3 regions of the Neobacillus sp. NPDC097160 genome follow, and region 1 is predicted to be linked to each of the others. Evidence: riboswitches for the same ligand, from Rfam matches in the RefSeq annotation. Region 1 holds a riboswitch; each other region holds the start of a gene.
What was found. Region 1 has a riboswitch for S-adenosylmethionine ahead of ACIQXV_RS01450 (methionine ABC transporter ATP-binding protein). Riboswitches for the same ligand answer to the same signal wherever they lie in the genome.
Positions count from the first base shown of each region.

Region 2: it holds a riboswitch for S-adenosylmethionine, as region 1 does, so the genes downstream of both, ACIQXV_RS02785 (sugar ABC transporter substrate-binding protein) here and ACIQXV_RS01450 (methionine ABC transporter ATP-binding protein) in region 1, are expected to answer to the same signal.
Region 3: it holds a riboswitch for S-adenosylmethionine, as region 1 does, so the genes downstream of both, ACIQXV_RS10770 (YezD family protein) here and ACIQXV_RS01450 (methionine ABC transporter ATP-binding protein) in region 1, are expected to answer to the same signal.

Region 1 is NZ_JBIWDU010000001.1:332,103-338,915, reverse strand. It holds gene ACIQXV_RS01460 (MetQ/NlpA family ABC transporter substrate-binding protein) at 1-661, opposite strand, end outside; gene ACIQXV_RS01455 (methionine ABC transporter permease) at 679-1,353, opposite strand; gene ACIQXV_RS01450 (methionine ABC transporter ATP-binding protein) at 1,343-2,356, opposite strand; SAM riboswitch class I at 2,449-2,554, opposite strand; gene ACIQXV_RS01445 (zinc-binding dehydrogenase) at 3,294-4,283, shown strand; gene ACIQXV_RS01440 (HupE/UreJ family protein) at 4,340-5,383, opposite strand; gene ACIQXV_RS01435 (CehA/McbA family metallohydrolase domain-containing protein) at 5,452-6,813, opposite strand, start outside.
Region 2 is NZ_JBIWDU010000002.1:169,741-176,553, reverse strand. It holds gene ACIQXV_RS02815 (helix-turn-helix domain-containing protein) at 1-385, shown strand, start outside; gene ACIQXV_RS02810 (helix-turn-helix domain-containing protein) at 620-889, shown strand; gene ACIQXV_RS02805 (hypothetical protein) at 998-1,654, shown strand; gene ACIQXV_RS02800 (hypothetical protein) at 1,686-1,910, shown strand; gene ACIQXV_RS02795 (hypothetical protein) at 2,032-2,181, shown strand; gene yfkAB (radical SAM/CxCxxxxC motif protein YfkAB) at 2,213-2,704, shown strand; SAM riboswitch class I at 2,833-2,940, shown strand; gene ACIQXV_RS02785 (sugar ABC transporter substrate-binding protein) at 3,067-4,182, shown strand; gene ACIQXV_RS02780 (sugar ABC transporter ATP-binding protein) at 4,250-5,752, shown strand; gene ACIQXV_RS02775 (ABC transporter permease) at 5,754-6,758, shown strand.
Region 3 is NZ_JBIWDU010000006.1:187,663-194,475, forward strand. It holds gene ACIQXV_RS10750 (response regulator transcription factor) at 1-253, shown strand, start outside; gene ACIQXV_RS10755 (ABC transporter ATP-binding protein) at 565-2,376, shown strand; gene ACIQXV_RS10760 (hypothetical protein) at 2,527-2,808, opposite strand; gene ACIQXV_RS10765 (Fur-regulated basic protein FbpA) at 3,075-3,293, shown strand; SAM riboswitch class I at 3,513-3,614, shown strand; gene ACIQXV_RS10770 (YezD family protein) at 3,643-3,837, shown strand; gene ACIQXV_RS10775 (phosphoadenylyl-sulfate reductase) at 3,917-4,633, shown strand; gene ACIQXV_RS10780 (sulfate permease) at 4,722-5,789, shown strand; gene sat (sulfate adenylyltransferase) at 6,010-6,813, shown strand, end outside.

The DNA.
Region 1 (6,813 bases):
CTATGGCATCAAGCAAGTCCATCTTAGCAGCTAAGGCGAAGTTTCCAGGAACAGCAGCTAAATCGGCGCTATCAACAGAACGAGGCAGCTGACCAGCTTCAATCGGCTGGAATTTCAAGTTTTTCTTGTTTTCCGTAATATCCTTCTCTGATACTGTAATCGGATCGGCCTTTTCATTGATTTTAATCAACCCTTCATCGCGGAGAGTATTCAAAGCACGGGCCGCATTCGTCGGGTCATTCGGAAGGGTAACCGTTGCCCCATCCTTTACTTCATCTAATGATTTATATTTTTTTGAAAAAATACCCATTGGTGCTGTTGGAACCGAAATCAAAGCAGACAAATCCATATTGTTTTCTTTCGCAAAACTTGCAAGGTAAATCGAGTTTTGGAAAAGGTTCGCTTGAATATCACCATTATCTAACGCTTTGTCTGGTTGTATATAATCGCTAAATTCGACAACTTCCACTTTATAGCCCTTTTTCTCTAATCCAGGTACAATTGCCTTCTTTAACATATCACTATACGGACCGGCGGTAGCCCCTAATTTAATATCCTTGGATTTGGCATTTGCCTTATCACTGCTTTCTGAATTGCTGCCGCAAGCTGCTAACGCCCCTACGACTAAAAGTAAAACCATTGCTAAAAACCATTTTTTCATGACATTTTCCTTCTCTCTTATTTTCTTTTATCAACAGATTTGGCTACGAAATCACCAAGAAGCTGAACAAACTGAACTAAATTAATTAATATAACAACAGTCGCAATCATGATGGTATTATCGTAGCGATAGTAACCAAAGCGAATCGCTAAATCACCGATTCCGCCGCCGCCCACTGTCCCCGCCATCGCCGAAAAGCCAATTAAACTAATGAGTGTTAAGGTAATACCGGAAATAATCCCCGATCTTGCTTCAAGGAGGAGGACATCCTTAATGATCATCCATGGAGTAGCACCCGCAGCAATCGCTGCTTCGATGACCCCTTTATCAATCTCTCGTAATGCCGTCTCGACAATTCGGGCAAAGAATGGAATCGATGCCACCGAAAGCGACACGCTCGCGGCAGTTGGCCCTATCGTTGTCCCAACGAGAAAATTGGTTAATGGAATCAATGCTACCAACAAGATAATAAATGGAATCGACCGAATTAAATTGACGATAAAACCCATGCAAACTTGAAGTCCGCGATTTTGCAAAAACAATCCTTTGTCCGTGACATATAAGAGAATTCCCACTGGCAGGCCAATGGCAATGGCAATCACTAAAGAGATGATGATCATATAAATCGTTTGGACAAAAGCTGTATTAATATCAGGAATCAGTTCTAAAAGATGCTGAAAATCAAAGCCCATCGCGTAACACCTCCACTTGCGCTGCCCGGTCTTCGATATACTGAAGCGCCGTGCTTACTTCCTCCTTCTGCCCTTTCAGTTCCATAATAAAGATGCCCAGCGGCAATTCTTGAATATATTCAATCGAACCATGAAGGAAGTTCCCTTTTACGTTAAATTGCTGGAGCATATCGGAAATGACACCCTCACCGGCGACTTTCCCCTTGAAGGTCACTTTTATGATCGGACCCTCACAATTTTTTAAAATGGCTTCCGGAACATCAAAGGACACGACACTTTCAATAAATTCCTTTGTCAGTTCGGCCCGGGGGCTGGCAAACAGGTCATACACCGCGCCCTCCTCAATGACCTTTCCATCCTGCATGATCGCCATGCGGTGGCAAATTTCCTTGACCACATTCATTTCATGGGTAATGAGCACAATGGTGATATCGAGTTCCTTATTGATTTTTTTCAATAGATTCAAGATCGACTTTGTTGTCGTTGGATCCAATGCAGAAGTCGCTTCATCGCATAAGAGCACCTTCGGATTATTGGACAAGGCCCGAGCGATCCCAACCCGTTGTTTTTGTCCCCCGCTCAGCTGTGCAGGGTAAACATCCCGTTTATCCGCAAGCCCGACGGTTGCCAGCAGTTCTTCGACCCGTGCTTTGATTTGGCTTTTTGGATAGTTGGCAGCTTTCAAGGAAAACGCAATATTCTCAAACACTGTTTTTTGGCTGATTAGGTAAAAGTGTTGAAAAATCATCCCAATTTTTAACCGTGCTAAACGCAGCTTCTCCCCTTTTAATTGGGTAAGATCAGTGCCATCCACGGTAATCGCGCCTGAAGTAGGCCGCTCCAACAGATTGATACAGCGCAAGAGCGAACTTTTTCCAGCGCCGGAATAGCCGACAATCCCGTAAATTTCCCCTCTTCGAACGGAGAGCGAAACCTCATCAACACCTTTTACCGTGCCATTTTTCGTTTTATAAACCTTTGTAAGATTCTGAATCTCAATCATATGCTGACCTCTTTTTTTATATCCAATAGTTTTGGAAAAATTAAAATGCCCCTTTCAACTGAAAGAGGCATCGAAATACAAACGGATATTTCGACTTATCTTTCAGAATGAAAGTCATTCTGCAGGAATTGGCACCTTCCCAAAAAGGGGGTTGCCGGACGTCATAGGGCCTTGTCCCTCGGTCGCTCGCGATAAGTGTTTATGAGTTTATTAAGATAGTTTAGATATTACTAATCTATTTTTATTTTGTCAATCATCTGAAAATAGTATTCCACCTTAGTAAAACGCTTCCATTCCTATAAAATCAATCAATAAAGTAGGATTAAAAATATTTTGAAGTAGGGGGACGGTTCTTTCACTTCAAAAACGGCGAATAACGATGAATTACTAAGAAAGCGATGGGAAACATCGCTTACATTGGGAATGTTGTCGTTTTCAATCCAATTGTTTCCGTTTTCAGCAAGATTGTCTAAATACACCATATCCTTGATAATAAAGGTATCAAATCAATAGGAGGAAATAAATATGAAAAAGTTATTAGCAACCATCATTGAAAAAATCGAAAACAACCACGAATACCTTCCCTTTCATCTTGTAGAACCAGTTCGTCCCATCTCAAAAAAATAATGAGCTGGGATGTTTTTTTTTTGCAAAAATAATTCTCCAATTCGTCCTCATGAACCCCTCATATGGACAGTACCACCAATTCCTTTGCTAGTTTTGTCCTCATGAACCCCTCATGCGGACAGTTTCACCCATTCCTTTGCTAGTTTCGTCCTCATGAACCCCTCATGTGGACAGTTTCACCGATTCCTTCACAAGATTCGTCCTCATGAACTTCACATCTTTTCTCAATTTCTTTTAAAATTTCATTTTTCAGATTATGATTATTATATTGAGTATTTTTATAAACGTAATTGGAAAAAGGAGTGATTGGATGAAAGCCATTATTCATGCTGAGAAAACGGGTTTTGATGGATTATCGTGTCGTGAAACAGAAGAACTGCGTCCACAGGCGGGGCAGGTACGCGTACGCCTGAAGACCGCAGGCTTAAACCATCGTGATTTGTTCGTGCTTCAGCGTCATAAACCTACGGAACCACCACTTATTATCGGTTCGGACGGTGCTGGAGTTATAGATGCTGTCGGTGAGGGTGTCGTCGGACTTCAGGCCGGGGATGAAGTCATCATAAATCCAAGCCTTAGGTGGAGAGAAAAAAGTCCGGCACCCCCAGAAGAATTTGACCTTCTTGGCTATCCAGACAACGGTACCTTTGCGGAGCAGATCATCATTCACGCTGAGAATGTCGTGCAAAAACCTCAGTATTTAACTTGGGAGGAGGCAGGTGTCCTATCTTTAGCAGCACTGACAGCCTATCGGGCATTGTTTACCCAAGGTCAAGTCCGCCCTGGAATGAAAGTACTAATTCCTGGCATTGGCAGCGGTGTTGCCACCTTCTTACTACAATTCGCCAAAGCAGCAGGAGCCGTTGTTCTCGTTACCTCCCGATCGCATGACAAGTGCCAGAAAGCTCTCGAACTTGGTGCGGACAGGGCCTTCGATAGCAATGGAGACTGGGAGAAGGCGCTTGGCGGCGAAAAAGTGGACCTGGTCATTGAATGTGTTGGTGCGGCTACCTTTAATAAGTCCCTCAAACAGTTGAAGCGCGGGGGAACCATTGTCACATTTGGAGCGTCTGCAGGGGATGTCGTTGACCTCAATCTGCGTGACTTTTTCTATGGACAATATCGTCTGATCGGTTCCACGATGGGCAGCGGCGAAGAGTATAAAGAAATGATCGAGTTTATTCAAACACATCAAATAAAACCTGTTATCGATCGGATCTATCCATTGGAACAATTTGACCAAGCATTCAAGCGTATGGAAAATGCCGACCAATTTGGGAAAATCGGGTTTACTATTTAGATTTAAATAAAGCTTGGACGGTTCTCAAGTGAAGCCATGAGAACCGTCCCCTTGGTTCAAAAAGCCCTCTGAATAAACCATACAAGGCCGAAGCTCAAAATACCAATTGAGGTTCCGGGGATGAGCCAGTTCATTCGCTTTATCTTTTGAATAAAGGCAATGACTGGCAAGGCCAGGGATACGATGATGAGCTGTCCGAGTTCGATTCCAATATTGAAAGACAGAAGTGAGGCTGCCAGCGATTCTCGGTCCAATCGCATTTCTGCTAAAATTCCGGCAAAGCCAAAGCCATGAATGAGTCCAAAGCCAAAGGCCAGCCACGGCTGATGTTTTGGCTCGCGATTAAAAATATTGATGAGTGCAACATACACAATACTTAGCGCAATTGCTGACTCCACCAATTTGCTGGGCAGCGAGACAAGGTTCAAAGTGGCAAGCGCCAAGGTGATACTATGGGCAATTGTGAAAGCCGTTACTAATGAAACGATATGGCGAAAGTTTTTTACCCCGAAAAGTAAACTAATGACAAATAAAATATGGTCATAGCCCGTAAAGATATGCTCTAATCCAAGCAGGGTAAATTGTTTTATGTTCTGGAACATGCTTACCTGGCCAATCTCTAGTTCTCTTGATTCATATGTAAGAATTTTTTCTTGCTGCTTCCCATCCATTTTAATCGTCGCAAAGTTGGCATGGCTCGGATCCGAATCATCTAAAAAAAGATTGTAATCGACAACTAATTTTTCAGGAATCTGTTCGATCTTATAGGTCATATTCATCACTGCAAACTGACGGTCCTCTATCATTTCTACATCAGATTTTTGAATACTTCCTTCAATCTGAACGCTATCAGCATAAAGCTTTATATGGGTATTAACATAGTTTTCAACAACTGCAGAATCGATTAATTCAGTTTGATCGATTTCCTTATTCAACGCATGCCCTAATTCCTCAAGATCAACCTTAAGTTCATAGTCAAGAGTGTTATTCTTTACTTCAATGAGCGAATACCCCTCACTGTTATTGGAATGAGCCGATGCTGATGAAGAAAATATACTACTGAGTGAAAGTAATATAAGTAAACAGGCTAGTTTTTTCATAGAGACAATTCATTTCCCTTCATGTAAAAAAACGACGAGGAATTTTGATGTTCCTCGTCCCTATTCTCTTACTTATTGGTTTTTACAAAGATTGGGTTTGAATAAAACCAAAGATCGGACCATGGGTTTTCGCCTTTAGGGTCTAATGCTGGTTCTAACTGGTCTGTGTTGGTTCCACGCAACCGAATGTAACTATCTTTATCCACATCTTTTAACGTGTAGGAAATCGTGATATAGTCCCCGTCTTTTTTCCAGTCTTTTTCCGTGAACCGTTTGACCACCTTAGTTGTCGGATTGACTGCAGTTGTACGATCTTCTACCTTTCCGGTCACTTCACCGACAATTAAGTCCACCCGTTTTACTTTTGGATTATCCCCATTGGCATTTTTTCCATTTGGGTCAAGAAGACGAACCGTTACCGTCACATCCCTTGATTTCTTGCCTGGTAATGTCAATGTCTCACCGATAGAAGCGGTGTTCCCATTAGCAACGGCATTCCACGGTGTTTTTCCAACGGCTTGGGCTTTCACATCAAGTTCTGAGATCAAGTCGCCTGTTGTGACGAACACATTTCCATTACGAAGTCCGTCCATGATATCCTTATAGTTCTTTTCAGCTTTTACATAAGTTTTTGAATATTCACCTGGCCAGAAGTCGCTTCCACCGTCACGCCAGTTGACATGGGAATCGGATGTCGAAGTGATCCACCAATGTCTTCCTTCTCCTAGCATCGAATCCCATAAACCGCCGACTTTAGCGGACATTTGGTCGAATCCGCCCATCGTTGGAGCGCCTGAATTACCGTAACCGCCGCGTACACCCTTCGGATCAATCGATCCATCCTTATTAATGGCACCTGCTTGGTGACCTGGAGCACCTTCCATTCCCACAGAAACATTCGGTGCCGCATCGTTCCAATTACGGAATTCCTGCGGAGTATCCTGGCCCCACTTGGCATCCCCGCTTGCTGAGCGCGCAGGATGGTTAGCAAACAAAACGGGTGGTTCATCCAAATCCTTCATATAGTTAAGGGCCGCAATCATATTGGATTCCGTATCACGGCTGCCATCATTCGGATGTGGATCCCGTTTATTAAATTGACTTTCGATGTTATAAAGAGTTTCAGACTCATCATCACTCTTTGGAATAATTAAGGAACTGTGGTCGGCTGCAGGTGTATCAAATTCCATTCCGTAAAATTGCAGGAGGTCAGGAACGGCTTGCCGTGATTTAAGCAGCTCAGGATAAGCTTGTTCCAAGTTCACTTTAGAATGATTCGGTCCCCCATGGTCGGTTGATACCATCCAATCAAGCCCATATTTCTTGGCATTTTCAGCATTTTTTACAATGGGATAAATAGCATCCCCACCCCTTATCGCCTCCGGAGGATTTTTCGTGTTGTCCCAGCCAACACTCCACTCGCTATGTAC
Region 2 (6,813 bases), on a different contig from region 1:
AGCAGAGACTTTATATATGATGATTGTCCACCGCTACAACTCAGAGAAGAAATGCGCCTTCCCTAGTATGAAGCTATTGGCGGCGGATTGCGCCACAACAGAAAGCACGATAGACAAGCATATTCAGTCGCTAGAATCGTTAGGGCTGCTTAAAGTGGTGCGTAGACCAAAAGGAAATTTATACGTACCAATGAAGCCGTTAAGCAGAGAGGACTTTTTTACGCAGTTCCCCGAAGTGAAAGCGAAATATGACAAGCGATACAAGAAGGTAGAAGAGCGCAGGGAAGAAAAAGAGCGCTACTTTGCCGAGATTAAGAGCGTTCACAATAGTGAGAGTGATACGCAGGCAGGCGAAGCAACAGACTTCGAAGACTTACCGTTTTAGTTTGCGGCAGGCAAGCGCAGCAGCAGCTAAGAAACGATAAGAATATCTCATATACACGCCAAGTTAGGCGGAATTAGTCGTACCTAGTAATAGGGAAAGCTTCGTCCCTCTATGTGTGTATCATATGCGCAAAGGGTTAGCGTTAGTCGTTCGCTAGCTAGCCCTTCTTTATTTACACTATGACGACTAACGAACGATAGAAATTACACAACCAAAAACGAAAGGAACGATAACATGAACGGACAACAACTAAACTATATTCGCAGAGCGGTTAATTTATCACAAAAAGAATTGGCGGAGAAGGTAGAGGTATCGCTTGTAACAATCAACCGTTATGAGAAAGGCAGACAAGAGCCGCAGCCTAGCACAATAAGACGCTTACAAAAGGCGCTACGTTATACCGAGGAAGACCTAGTAACGATTGCGGAACTATTAGAAGGCGATGCAGACAAGCGCAGCCATGCACGCCTAAAAATGAAGTTGCAGCAGCAAGCAGACTTATAAAAACGAAAAGGGAGCGAAAACACTATGACAGTAGAAAAAATTAACGAAAGCTTAGCGAAGGCACAAGAAATCCGAGACAGCGTTATTCCAGTTATGAGACCGTTTGTAATGGATGTATACCGAGCGGAACGAACCAAGATTAATTCAGACCGTCTACTATCGCACGAAGGCAAGCAGCACAAACTAACGAGGCTACAAAACCAATTCGAAGTAAAAGCGATGAAGGATTTACACGCCATGCAGCGGTTGCATGACGAGGCGGTTGTATCTGCCAAAGTAGACGCAGAACGACTATTAGCGAAAGGAACGCCACAACCTTCCGACGTAGAGCAAGCGTTATTCAATAGTAAAATGCAGCAAGTCAAAGCGAAGGTAATCTTTGCAGGCAGCGCTAAGACGGCACTAGAGGCGCTTCAAACGCTAACAGAGGTTGAACAACCAACGCTAGCCAAGCAAGCCGCCGAAAGCGTACTAGAACTATCAAGCTATGCGCTAACTGGAACGGTAGAAGACCGCCACCAAGCTAAACGGCAGCTAAGCGCCATTCATTCGGAGTTATTCAAGAGAGCGCAGCCACAAGGCGCAGAGGCGGCTACAGAGGCACTAGGACGAGCAAAAGCTATGTTAAATTCGGGCATTGTGCCTTCCATTCTAGCGGAAAAATTAGGCGAAATTAGCAGAGACACACAGCACTATGCCAATAATTCATACGCTTATTTCACGTCTAAAAGCGAATTTGTTAAACGTGTAGAAATGGGCATGTAATAACGCAGCAGCAGCGAAAGGGGGTGACATTTTGCGAGTTATTATAACTAACAATATGTTAATCCTAGGAGACGAAAATGTATTAAAACATACGACCGCCGACTACATGACCACCGACCTAACAGGCTATAACACGGCAGCGCCTAACTTAGACGACCTTTATAAGCTATACGAAAAGGGGCTAGGTAATAAGGCAGCAGCGAACGCATACAAGCGTTACAAAGAGTTAGTTTTAGCGAATTATGAGAAAAGGTAATAACGAAGAAGCAGCGCAGGGCATTAACAGCCTTAGCGCTCTTTTTTTGTCCATTGATACCAAATATTGCGAAGGGCTGCGCCTATCTTTGTAAATTACAACGAAAGAGGGCGTTAGCAGGATGGATAAGCAAACTTCTAAAATCGCAAAGCTACTAGGAAGACCGCAGCCGCAGCAAGAGAATATTTTCGTAGGTAAAAATGGCGTTATAGTTGTAGTAGAGGGCGAACTTAATCTAAATAAACTAGTCAACAAAGCGTTAGCTCTTTAACAGGGTAACGCTCTTTTTTTTTTATTGCCAAATGCCAAGAGATTCATTACAATCTATGTACCCTAGCGACTTTGCTAGTAATCTTGAAACCTTATCATTGGATGAAATTAGAGAGGCTATCCATCACTTACTAGATATACGGGATGAAAAGGTATGGATGCTGTTTGGAACACTGCCATTCTATGCATGCAGCAGTAACCAAGAGGATTTAGACCTTTTAAAAAGACTGTATGAATGTAAGAATGTCACCGTCAGAAACGATCCGGACGGCCGTTCCCGTTTAAATGTAAATATATTTAACGGTGACATAATTGTCACTGATTTTGGTGACACACCATCGCTAGGAAATATCCAAACTACGAAGCTGAAAGATGCCTACGAAACTTGGCAATCATCAACATTGGCTAAAGATTTGAGCTGCCATTGTCCAGCAGTTTCCTGCCTCGGCCCCAACATCTTAGTAAAAAATAGCTATTATCGAGATTGTGACTTTAGCTTAAGAAAAAATAGAATACAAAAGTAAAAAACAAGGAAATTGAAAATCTAATACGAGTATTTTGGATATTTTTAATTAGAAATATTCAAAATACTATTGACAACTTATTAATAGGAGTTTAAATTAAGTTTAATACTTTAAATGAATATTACGTTCTCTTATCAAGAGTGGCAGAGGGACTGGCCCGATGACGCCCAGCAACCGTTCCGGAAAGGAATTGGTGCTAAATCCTGCAAACAAATTATTTGTTTGAAAGATAAGAGAGGAGTAGTCCTTCTATTTGTGATGAAACCTCTCTTTTCTGGAGAGGTTTTTTATTTTACATAAAAACAAACTTTTCCTATAGGAGAAACGGAGAATTAGTAAAAACAAAGAGAAGGAGTTTTAAAATGAAAAGAAATATTTTAAAAAGTACATTCGTATCAGCATTGGCAGCAACACTACTACTCACAGGATGTGCATCTGGAGGAGAAACAAAGCAGGCAGGCGGCAACAAAAAGGTTTCGCTTGTAGGGGTACCAGAAGCATTTTCCAAAGGGGATCAGTTAAAAATCAAGGTCATCCGCAAAATTGGCGGTGACGATCATACTGCCCAATTCCTAGCAGGGGCAAAGGAAGAGGGAGAAGCATTAGGTTTAAAAGTGGACGTGTTTACGGCAAATGGCGACACAGCAAAATTCCATGATGCCATTAATCAGGCACTAGACCAAGACTATGACGGCTTTATCATCTCCCATGGCGATGATGATGCGACAATTAACGATGTGAAGAAGATTGTTGAAAAAGGAAAAAGTGTTGTAGCGTTTGATTCAAATCCAAACTTAGCAAATGTAGAGGGTGTAACCATTACTTCGCAGGATGACGAGGCATTAGCGACGTTAGCGCTTGACCAGCTTGTAAAGGAAACGAATGGTAAAGCGAATATTGCTTACCTATGGGTAGACGGTTTCCCGCCAATGGTCCGCCGCAACAAAGTTTACCAGGATGTGCTTGCAAAAAACTCTGGTATCAAAGAAGTGGAGCGTTTCGGGGTAGCTGCTGCTGATACAAGTGTCCAAACGCAAAATGCAGTGGCCGCGATGTTGAATAAATATCCGAAAGGTAAATTGGATGCGATTTTTGCTACTTGGGATGCCTTTGCCATCGGTGCAGCACGTGCACTTAAAGAAGCAGGGCGTGAAGAGGTAAAAATCTATGGGATTGACGTGTCGAATGCCGACCTCCAAGATATCCAAAGAAAAGGCAGTGCTTGGAAATATACAGCTGCGGTTGACCCTAAATTAATCGGTGCTGTTGATATGAGATTACTTGCGAAAAAATTAGCCGGTGAAGAAACACCGAAAACATATGATTTAGAAGCATCGCTTGTTTCACAAGAAAATCTTCAGAAGTCAAAGGATCCTATAAACATGGTTAATCTTTCAAAAATCATTCCAGGCTGGGGCGAGTCCACAGCATTTGAAGAGGATTGGATGAAAACATTAAAGAAGCATTATAAGAAGTAATCGTGAGCTGCACTCTCTTTTTCGCTAGATTAAGGGGGTGCCGTTTTAATAAGGGGGTGGAAGTTCGATGGGCTCAACATTAGAAATGAAAAACATCTCGATTGAATTTCCAGGTGTAAGGGCATTGAATCAAGTAAATTTTTCAACGGAAACGGGAACTATTCAGGCATTGATTGGGGCAAATGGTGCTGGGAAATCAACGTTAATGAAGGTTTTATCAGGGGCTTATGACCATTACACAGGGGAGATATCGCTGGACGGGAAACATCTCAATATCCGTTCGCCAAAATGTGCCCAGGATGCCGGAATTCAAATTGTATACCAGGAAGTTGATACTGCCCTCATACCGTATTTAACTGTCGCGGAAAATATCATGCTGCTCGACACCGTCCATAACATGGGGAATAGCCAGTGGATAAACTGGAAGAAGCTTCATCAAAAAGCAGCAGAAATTTTAACGGGGATGAACATCACACTTTCGACAAAGAAGCTTGTGAGTGAGCTGACACTTGCGGAAAAACAAATGATCTTAATTGCCAGAGCAATCTCGAATCAATGTAAGTTTCTGATTTTGGATGAACCGACAGCACCATTGAGCCATCTGGAAACGAACGAACTTTTTCGGATTGTTCGAGTGTTAAAAAAGCAAGATGTAGGAATTGTTTTTATCTCCCATCGCTTACCGGAAATTTTTGAAGTGTGTGATGTGATAACCATCATGAGAAACGGTGAATTTGTGGAAAAAGAAAAGATTGCCGCTATTACCCAAAATAAAGTTGTCGAGCATATGCTTGGGCAAAAGCTGGAGGAACAGTTCCCAGAAAAAAATACGGCAATTGGAAACACGGTTTTTGAAGTAAAGGGACTTACAGATAAGGAAAAAATTAAAGATTTACATTTGCACGTTAAATCAGGAGAAATCGTTGGTATTGCAGGGCTTGTAGGGGCTGGAAAGACAGAACTGTGCAAAGCATTATTTGGTTCGGAGAAACTAACAGGCGGAGAAATCATCATTAATGGGAACAAATTATCCTTAAAAAGCCCATATGATGCGGTAAAAAACGGGCTTGCCTTAGTCCCGGAGGAACGGAGAAAAGAAGGAATTCTCATTCTTGAATCCGTTGAAGCTAATTTGTCCGCTGCGAATCTAGGAAGTTTTTCAAAGGTATTTGGTTTTGTAGACAGAAAAAAGGAAAAAAATTCGGCAAAACAGTTGATCAGTCTTCTTGGTATTAAAACACCATCGGAAGAAACGAAGGTGCAAAATCTATCAGGTGGAAATCAGCAAAAGGTGGCAATCGGGAAGTGGCTTGTTGCTGAGGCAGATGTTTATATTTTTGATGAACCAACAAAAGGTGTTGACGTAGGAGCAAAGAAGGACATCTTTGAATTAATCATCGAATTGGCAAGAAGAGGAAAGGCCATCATTTACGCTTCATCTGAACTATCCGAAATGATCGGAATCACGGATCGAATCTATGTTTTATATGATGGCAGGTCAGTAAAGGAATTGGTTACAAAGGCAACGAATGAAGAGGAAGTATTATTTTATTCAACAGGGGGCAGGTAGAATGGAAGCAAAAATTTCAGCTAAGAATCAAGGAGCCCCAGTGAAAAAGGGATTTGAGCTGTTTCATTTTTTATATAAATACGGAACGATCATCACGATTCTTGCACTTATTGTTATTTTTTCAATAGCGAATCCTACCTTTATTCAAGGAAGTAATATCATCAATATCTTACGATCGATTTCGATTGTGACGATTATTGCCATCGGAATTACGATTTCGTTGTCCGTCGACGGTTTCGATCTCTCGGTCGGTTCGGTAGCATCGTTATCAAACGCCATCGTCATTTCGATGTTTGTCTGGTTTTCGCAAAATATAGTAGTGGCCATCATTTCTGCCATTCTCGCATCATTATTAGTTGGGGCATTAAACTCATTCATGATCGTGAAGCTGAGGATTCCGGATATGCTGATGACGTTAGCAACGATGTTTATCATTCAAGGGACGGCACTTACCTATACAAAAGGGGCATCGGTTTCGCAAAATATGGTGATGCCGGATGGCTCGATGGCAACAGGTCTCATCAGCCCTTTTTTTGCAAAAATTGGAGCGGTTCCATGGATTATAATCATCATGGCTGTGGCAGTTATTATTGTTCATATCTTTTTGACCTACACTAAGCATGGCCGTTATATGTATGTGATTGGCGGAAATAAAGAGGCCGCTCGGCTTTCCGGTATACCCGTCAATAAATATAAGGTAGCTGCCTACTTGCTTTCGGCCCTTTTTGCTGCGATTGGCGGAATTGTGCTTGCATCCCGCGTTATGACATCAGAAATCAACTCTGGTGCACCTTACTTGATGGATTCTGTTGCTGCTGCGTTTATCGGCTTTTCTGTCCTTGGGGCCGGCAAACCCAACGCATTTGGCACCTTTATTGGGGCAGTTCTAATTGGAATTTTGCAAAATGGCCTTGTGATGATGTCGGTTCCGTATTATGCCATGGATATTGTTAAAGGGGCAGTATTGGCCTTTGCCTTGGCGATTACCTACTATAAGCAAAAATAAATCTATTCACATTGTGGATAGGTTTATTTTTTACCCAAAAAAGTATTTACAAATT
Region 3 (6,813 bases), on a different contig from region 1:
GAGACCTGGCATTATTGCTGGCGGTAATAATTCCCAAGAAAAAGTGATTTTGTCAGCATTGGAAGAGGATATTCTTTCAGAGCTAGCGAAAGGTAAAAGCACTAGAGAAATTGCTTTAACCTTATCGATGAGCCAGCGGTCGCTGGAATACAATTTAACTTCGCTATATCAAAAGTTTGGTGTGAGAACGAGGGTCGATACCATTCAAAAGGCAAAACAACTGGGATTGATTCCCGAGGAAGAATTGAAATAGAAATTGAAAAATCCGCTAATTGGCGGATTTTTTTTATGGAAAAGGGCCGGAGCAGCACAAAAGCGGATCAATAGTTCTGAGTTGAGTGGAACATTCGGAACCCTGCAAAAAGCTTTCGGAATGACCCGAAATCTATGCGGGGTTGATACACAAAGTATGCGGATTGTCAGGATGCTAAACACCGTAAAATGAAATCATCTTAGAAATCGCACTCTGAAAAGTATTTACTGTCGGGTAACCACTGTTTACTGGCGAACAGCCCACTTTTCATGCGAATCCACAAAGTTATATTGGGAAAGGAGTTTAGTAGAATGAATGATTTTAAGTTATTTTTACCATATGTGAAACAAGTAAGCAGATTGTATCTGATTGGATTTGTTGGCAGCCTATTTCGGTTCCTAATTCCACTTTTTGTTCCGCTGATCTTAAAATACATTTTTGATCATCTTCTTCAAAATGAGTCATTGTCTCGTTCCGAAATGCTTGAACAACTATTCTATATTGCTGTATGTATGCTCGCAGTCTTTATCTTTATTCGAACACCGATGGAGTATGTGAGGCAATTTTGTATTCACAAAGCCAATAACCAGATCATCAAAAGGCTTCGAAAAGATGCTTTTAAAAAAGTTCACTCATTGGATGCTAAGTATTTTGTCGATAACAAAAGCGGGGAAATTGGCACACGCTTTTTCGATGATATTGAAAAGATAAAAGGTTTCTTGACAGCTGTTTTCGGAAACATCTGGATTGAAATGATTGTGCTTTTGTTTGTCGTTGCGGTTATGATGACGCTGAATGTTAAATTGACCATCCTTTCTGTAGTGCTAGTTGGATTTCAATTTATGCTGGCTCATATTCTTTCAAAGCGGTTTAAAAAATCAACCCGTAACATGATGCGGTATCGTTCCGTAATGAGCGGGTTTATTTTTGAAAAAATACAAGGTGCATTTTTATCGAAATTATTTGCTGCTGAAAAGCGCGACAAACAAGAATTGGATCAGCACTTAACGCATTTCGACACATTAACAGATCAGCACGCTAAAATAAATGCAGTGATGCTAGCGTTAGTTAACGTTCTTTCTGATATGACACCATTTATTGTTGCAATCGTTGCAAGTCTATTTGTCATCGATGGCAGTATAACAGTCGGCAGTTTAATCGCGTTCTTTGCCTATGTGGATAAAATGCGGAGTCCTGTAGCTGCTTTAGTCAATGCTTACCCTGCGATCATGGAAGGAAATGTGGCCCTAAAAAGGATATTTGAGTTCCTCTCTACACCTGCTACAATTATTGAAAAAACGAACCCGGTTGACTTAACCCGGTTTGATCATTCGATTCAGTTCAATAAAGTATCGTTTTCTTATGATGGAAAAAACAACATTATTAACAACCTTTCAATGACGCTAGAAAAAGGGAAGACATACGCCTTTGTTGGAGAGAGCGGGGGCGGTAAGAGCACTATTTTACAGCTGTTGACTAGAATGTATGATGTAAATGACGGTATAGTTTTAATCGATGGTATGAATATTCAAGACTTTTCTTTATCTAGTTTAAGGGATCATATGGGAATCGTTACACAGGATAATTTTTTATATAGCTCGTCAATTAAAGACAATATTAAAATGGCAAAGCTTGATGCCACAGATGATGAGATCATTTCTGCCGCTCGAAAAGCCTTTGCGCATGGATTTATTTCCATGTTGCCGAAAGGATATGACACAGAAATAGGAGAACGAGGGATTAAACTTTCTGGTGGCCAAAAACAACGGATTTCACTTGCACGTGTATTTTTAAAAAATCCCTCTATTATTATACTGGATGAAGCCACAAGTGCACTTGATAATGAAAGTGAACAGCTTGTTCAAGAGTCAATTCAACACTTTGACAAGGAAAAGACCATCATTATGATTGCTCATCGGCTTTCAACCATTTTACATGCTGATACGATATTTGTTGTGAAAAACGGAGAAATCATGGAAAGTGGAAACCACGAAAACTTACTAAACATAAACGGTTATTATAAGGAATTATTTACAAGACAAAATACTAAGAGAGATTCTGTCACTGTGCTGCCCTATGCATCAAAGACAAATGGATTTATCACACATCAGCACGTAAACTAGGTTTACCCATAAGATTTTCAATCGTAAAAAAGAGAAAGCAAGATTAAAACTTTTGCTTTCTCTGAAATTAATTTTATCTATAAATAACAAAAGAGCATCCGCATCGACTGCTCATGATTAATTCTTGGTATTTAGGCGTCCGGCCTGCTCTTAATCATCGCTGCTTTCATGCTGGTCCTGCTCAGCATTCAATTCCTCTGGAGGATTAAAACCAAATGGTCCTCTTGGCATTTGCTCTACGCGAAAAATTGCCACAATAACCTCAATTCGTATGGCTACAAGTCTTGGACGAATTCGGCCCCTGCTTTCCAATACAAGAACATCATTACCAACCTCAAGAAGCCTTCCAGTAAAATTACCTTGAAGAGTAACAAGCTCCACTTCTTTCTTTAATAACTCATGGGCAATTTGATGAAAATTTAATTCCGTCATTGTCATCATCTCCTTCACATTACAGTAAATGCAGATTAGGCAAAATGGCATCAAGTTTTTAAAAAATTTTTCAAAAATAACTAAGCTAAGAAGGTAGATAATATTTCACTCGTATTAAATTATTACAAACCGCATAAAATGAACAGGCTAGTTATTGACGTTCATACAATTCCATTAAATGAATGTAATTAAATGATTATTCGACAATATTTGGGGTAAATACAATTTATAATGCCCTTAAGTCTAACGATTGGAGGGTTCAGATGATGAATCATTTACAACAGAATGAGGTTCAACAAAAAAGACATCTTCTAATTGATGAGCTCATTAAATCCGGCATTTATAAAATAAATAACAAGCACCTTTATGAATGGACTTTAAGCGATTTAGAGGAAGAATATAAAGATATTGAAAAACAAGTGGAAGGTAAGGATCTTGCTCCGATTTCCATGGATAGTGAGTGGGATTCCTTTTTGAATACTTAGTAAATGAGAGTAAAAGATACTTAAAAATATGAAGATGCAAGTGTAAAAAGCAGTTATTATGCTGCTTTTTTCTATGCGAATTTACCTAGAATGTCCGGCATTATTCGATACTAGGACAAGCTTAAAAAAGGTGCAAATGATAATTTTTTAAATTTTTCATTTTCTTATTTACTTAAAACCTATTGGTATGGTAGGATTAATTTCAATAAATATTATAAATTCTTATCAAGAGTGGCTAAGGGACTGGCCCGATGAAGCATGGCAACCTGCATTGTAAGGTGCTAACTCCAGCAAAATGACTTTCATTTTGAGCGATAAGGTGTATACAGAAATGTGACGCCTTTCCCGATTGGAAGGACGTCTTTTTCATGAAAGGGGGACGAATCAACTGAAAGCTGATGAAAGAGAAGAACTCATTGCGCATTTAGAGAAGATGCTGGAAACGTTAAAATTTGGATCGATCACGCTTGTGGTCCAGGATGGAAAAATTGTGCAACTTGAGAAAAATGAAAAGGTTCGTCTTCAACAAAATAAAAATCGCTGACTAGACAAACTAGAGGCGGTCTTCACTTTATTAAGTGGAAGACTGCCTTTTTTTCTTGGAAAAAAGGAGGCTTGGAGCCATGACAACTGCTATTACGTTTAATAATTGGAGACAAATTTCAGGTGATTTTCAAATTGAAGATGAAACAAAGGGTGCTCGTTCCGTTTTAGAGTGGGTATACCATTCTTATCCTGATGAGGAAATTGTTTATGCATCAAGTTTCGGGGCCGAAGCAATTGTGTTAATTGACCTAATCCAGCAAGTGAAGCCAGATGCCCAGATTGTTTTTTTAGATACTGGCTTACACTTCCCGGAAACGTATGAGGTGATTGATAAGATTGAAGCCCGCTTTCCGACTCTGAGGATTGAGCGCAAACAGCCAAAGGTAAGTTTAGATGAACAGGCGGCGGAGTACGGGTCAGCCTTATGGAAAAGAGATCCGAACCAATGCTGCCAAATCCGCAAGGTCATTCCCTTGAAGGAGACATTGACAGCAAAACAAGCGTGGATCTCGGGGCTTCGCAGGGAACAGTCACCAACAAGGGCAGAAACTGAATTCATAAATAAGGATGAAAAATTCGAGAATATCAAAATTTGTCCTTTGATTCATTGGACTTGGGATGATGTTTGGGACTACATCAGGGAAAAAGACCTCCCGTACAACACCCTGCACGACCATCAATACCCAAGTATCGGCTGCTTTCCATGTACACAACCTGCCGGGTCGGATGGTGACTCACGTGCCGGCCGCTGGGCGGGAAGTGGGAAGACGGAATGTGGTTTGCATACCCGCTGAGGTGAATCTTAACTAGTGGGGCTTTGCTGATGAAAGTTGAATCAAACAGTCAGTTCCCCACTGATGCGGGATAAAGGAGGCTTTTCTTTTGCTCACAATTATTGCATTAACAATTGGATTATTTTTCGCCATAAATATTGGTGCCAGTGGCGCGGCGGCTTCGATGGGTATAGCCTACGGATCTGGAGTTGTGAAAAAGCGGCTGGCCCTCCTGTTGTGTAGTATCGCTGTATTCTTTGGAGCTTGGCTCGGCGGCGGTGAAGTTGTCAAAACAATTGGCAGCGGGATTGTCCCGAATCACACCTTTACCGTTCCAATTGCCCTAATCGTTTTGTCGTCAGCTGCATTATCCTTATTTTTGGCCAATATCTTTGGCATCCCGCTCTCCACAAGTGAAGTGGCAGTTGGTTCTGTCGTCGGCGCCGGGATTGTGTACCAGTCGGTATTTGTCAGCAAGCTTGTCTGGATCATGTTTTTTTGGCTGCTTACACCGTTTGCCGCATTCGTTATCGCCATCGGTGCTTCCTATATTTTGAAAAATAAAAGGCTTAAAAAATGGATGGAGGCTCCAAAAGCTGTTCCTGTTCTATCTTTGCTGGTCGTTTTTATGGGGCTGTTTGAAGCCTTTTCGGCCGGGATGAACAATGTAGCGAATGCTGTCGGACCGCTAGTCGGCGCCAAAATCCTCTCTACCGGAACCGGCATTTTCTGGGGTGGCTTATTCGTCGCAGGCGGGGCATTACTGCTTGGGCAGCGCGTCCTTGAAACAAACGGAAAAAAAATAACGGCGCTGAAGCTGGAAGAGGGCTGCGTGATCTCAGGAACAGGCGCTACCATCGTGACAGTGGCATCTGTATTCGGGATCCCTGTCCCGCTGACTCAAATCACGACCTCATCCATTATTGGAATGGGCTTCGCGAAGCACGGCAGATCCGTTTTGAAAAAAGACATCGTCGTCCAGCTGCTTACCGTTTGGATCGTATCACCTGTCCTGTCGATGGTGCTGTCATACACCCTCATTCAATTGATCATCGAGCATAATTTTTACCCGATCATCGCTATGGTTGGTGTGCTGATTTCCGTCATCGGTGTGTTGTCATTGATGAAGCGGCAAAAGCCCGCGATAACAGTGCATCAGGAGGTTGTGAAGGATTAAGGGGAGAATGGGCCGCGTGGATGCGCTGATTGGAGTGGATTATGCGCTGATTGAAGCGTGTTATCCGCTGATTGAAACGTGTTATCCGCCGATTGGAGTGGATTATGCGCTGATTGGAGTGGATATCGCTGATTAGAACGTGTTATGCGCTGATTGGAGTGTATTATCCGCCAATAACAGCATTTTAAAACATTAATTATTGAAAGGATTTGAAGAAAATATGTCATTTTTACCTAAACCTCATGGAGGAAAATTAATTCAAGCTTATAACCCAAACTATGACCTTTCCCTAATTGAAAAAGAACTTGAAATTGATGCAATCGCCTTGAGTGACCTTGAACTCATAGGAGTAGGACTGTTCAGTCCGCTAACAGGGTTCCTCGGAAAAGCTGATTACGAATCCGTCGTCACTAACATGCGCTTAGCTGACAACACGATCTGGTCGATTCCTGTGACACTTCCTGTCTCCTATCAAACCGCAGCAACCCTAACTGAGGGCCAAGAAATCAAGTTAGTTTTTCAAAAAGAGGTTTATGGTGTTATTAAGGTATCTGAATGGTACGAACCGAATATAGATAAGGAAGCAATTGAGGTTTACAGAACACCAGAGCTTGCCCATCCGGGAGTTAAGCGACTTTATGAAAGAGGTCCGGTCTATGTTGCTGGTGAAGTAACATTAGTTAAAAAACCGAAAAAAGGAGTATTCAGCGATGTATGGCTAGAGCCGAAGGAAACTCGAGCACTATTTGAAGAAAAGGGCTGGAAAACGGTCGTTGGCTTCCAAACGCGGAATCCGATCCACCGGGCCCATGAATACATTCAAAAAGCTGCATTAGAAACGGTTGATGGATTATTTGTCAATCCGCTTGTTGGAGAAACAAAGTCTGATGACATACCTGCCGATGTCCGCTTGAAAAGCTACAGGGTTTTGCTAGAAAACTACTATCCTAGCAATCGAGTACAGCTTGGTGTCTATCCTGCAGCAATGCGGTACGCTGGTCCAAGAGAAGCTATTTTTCATGCC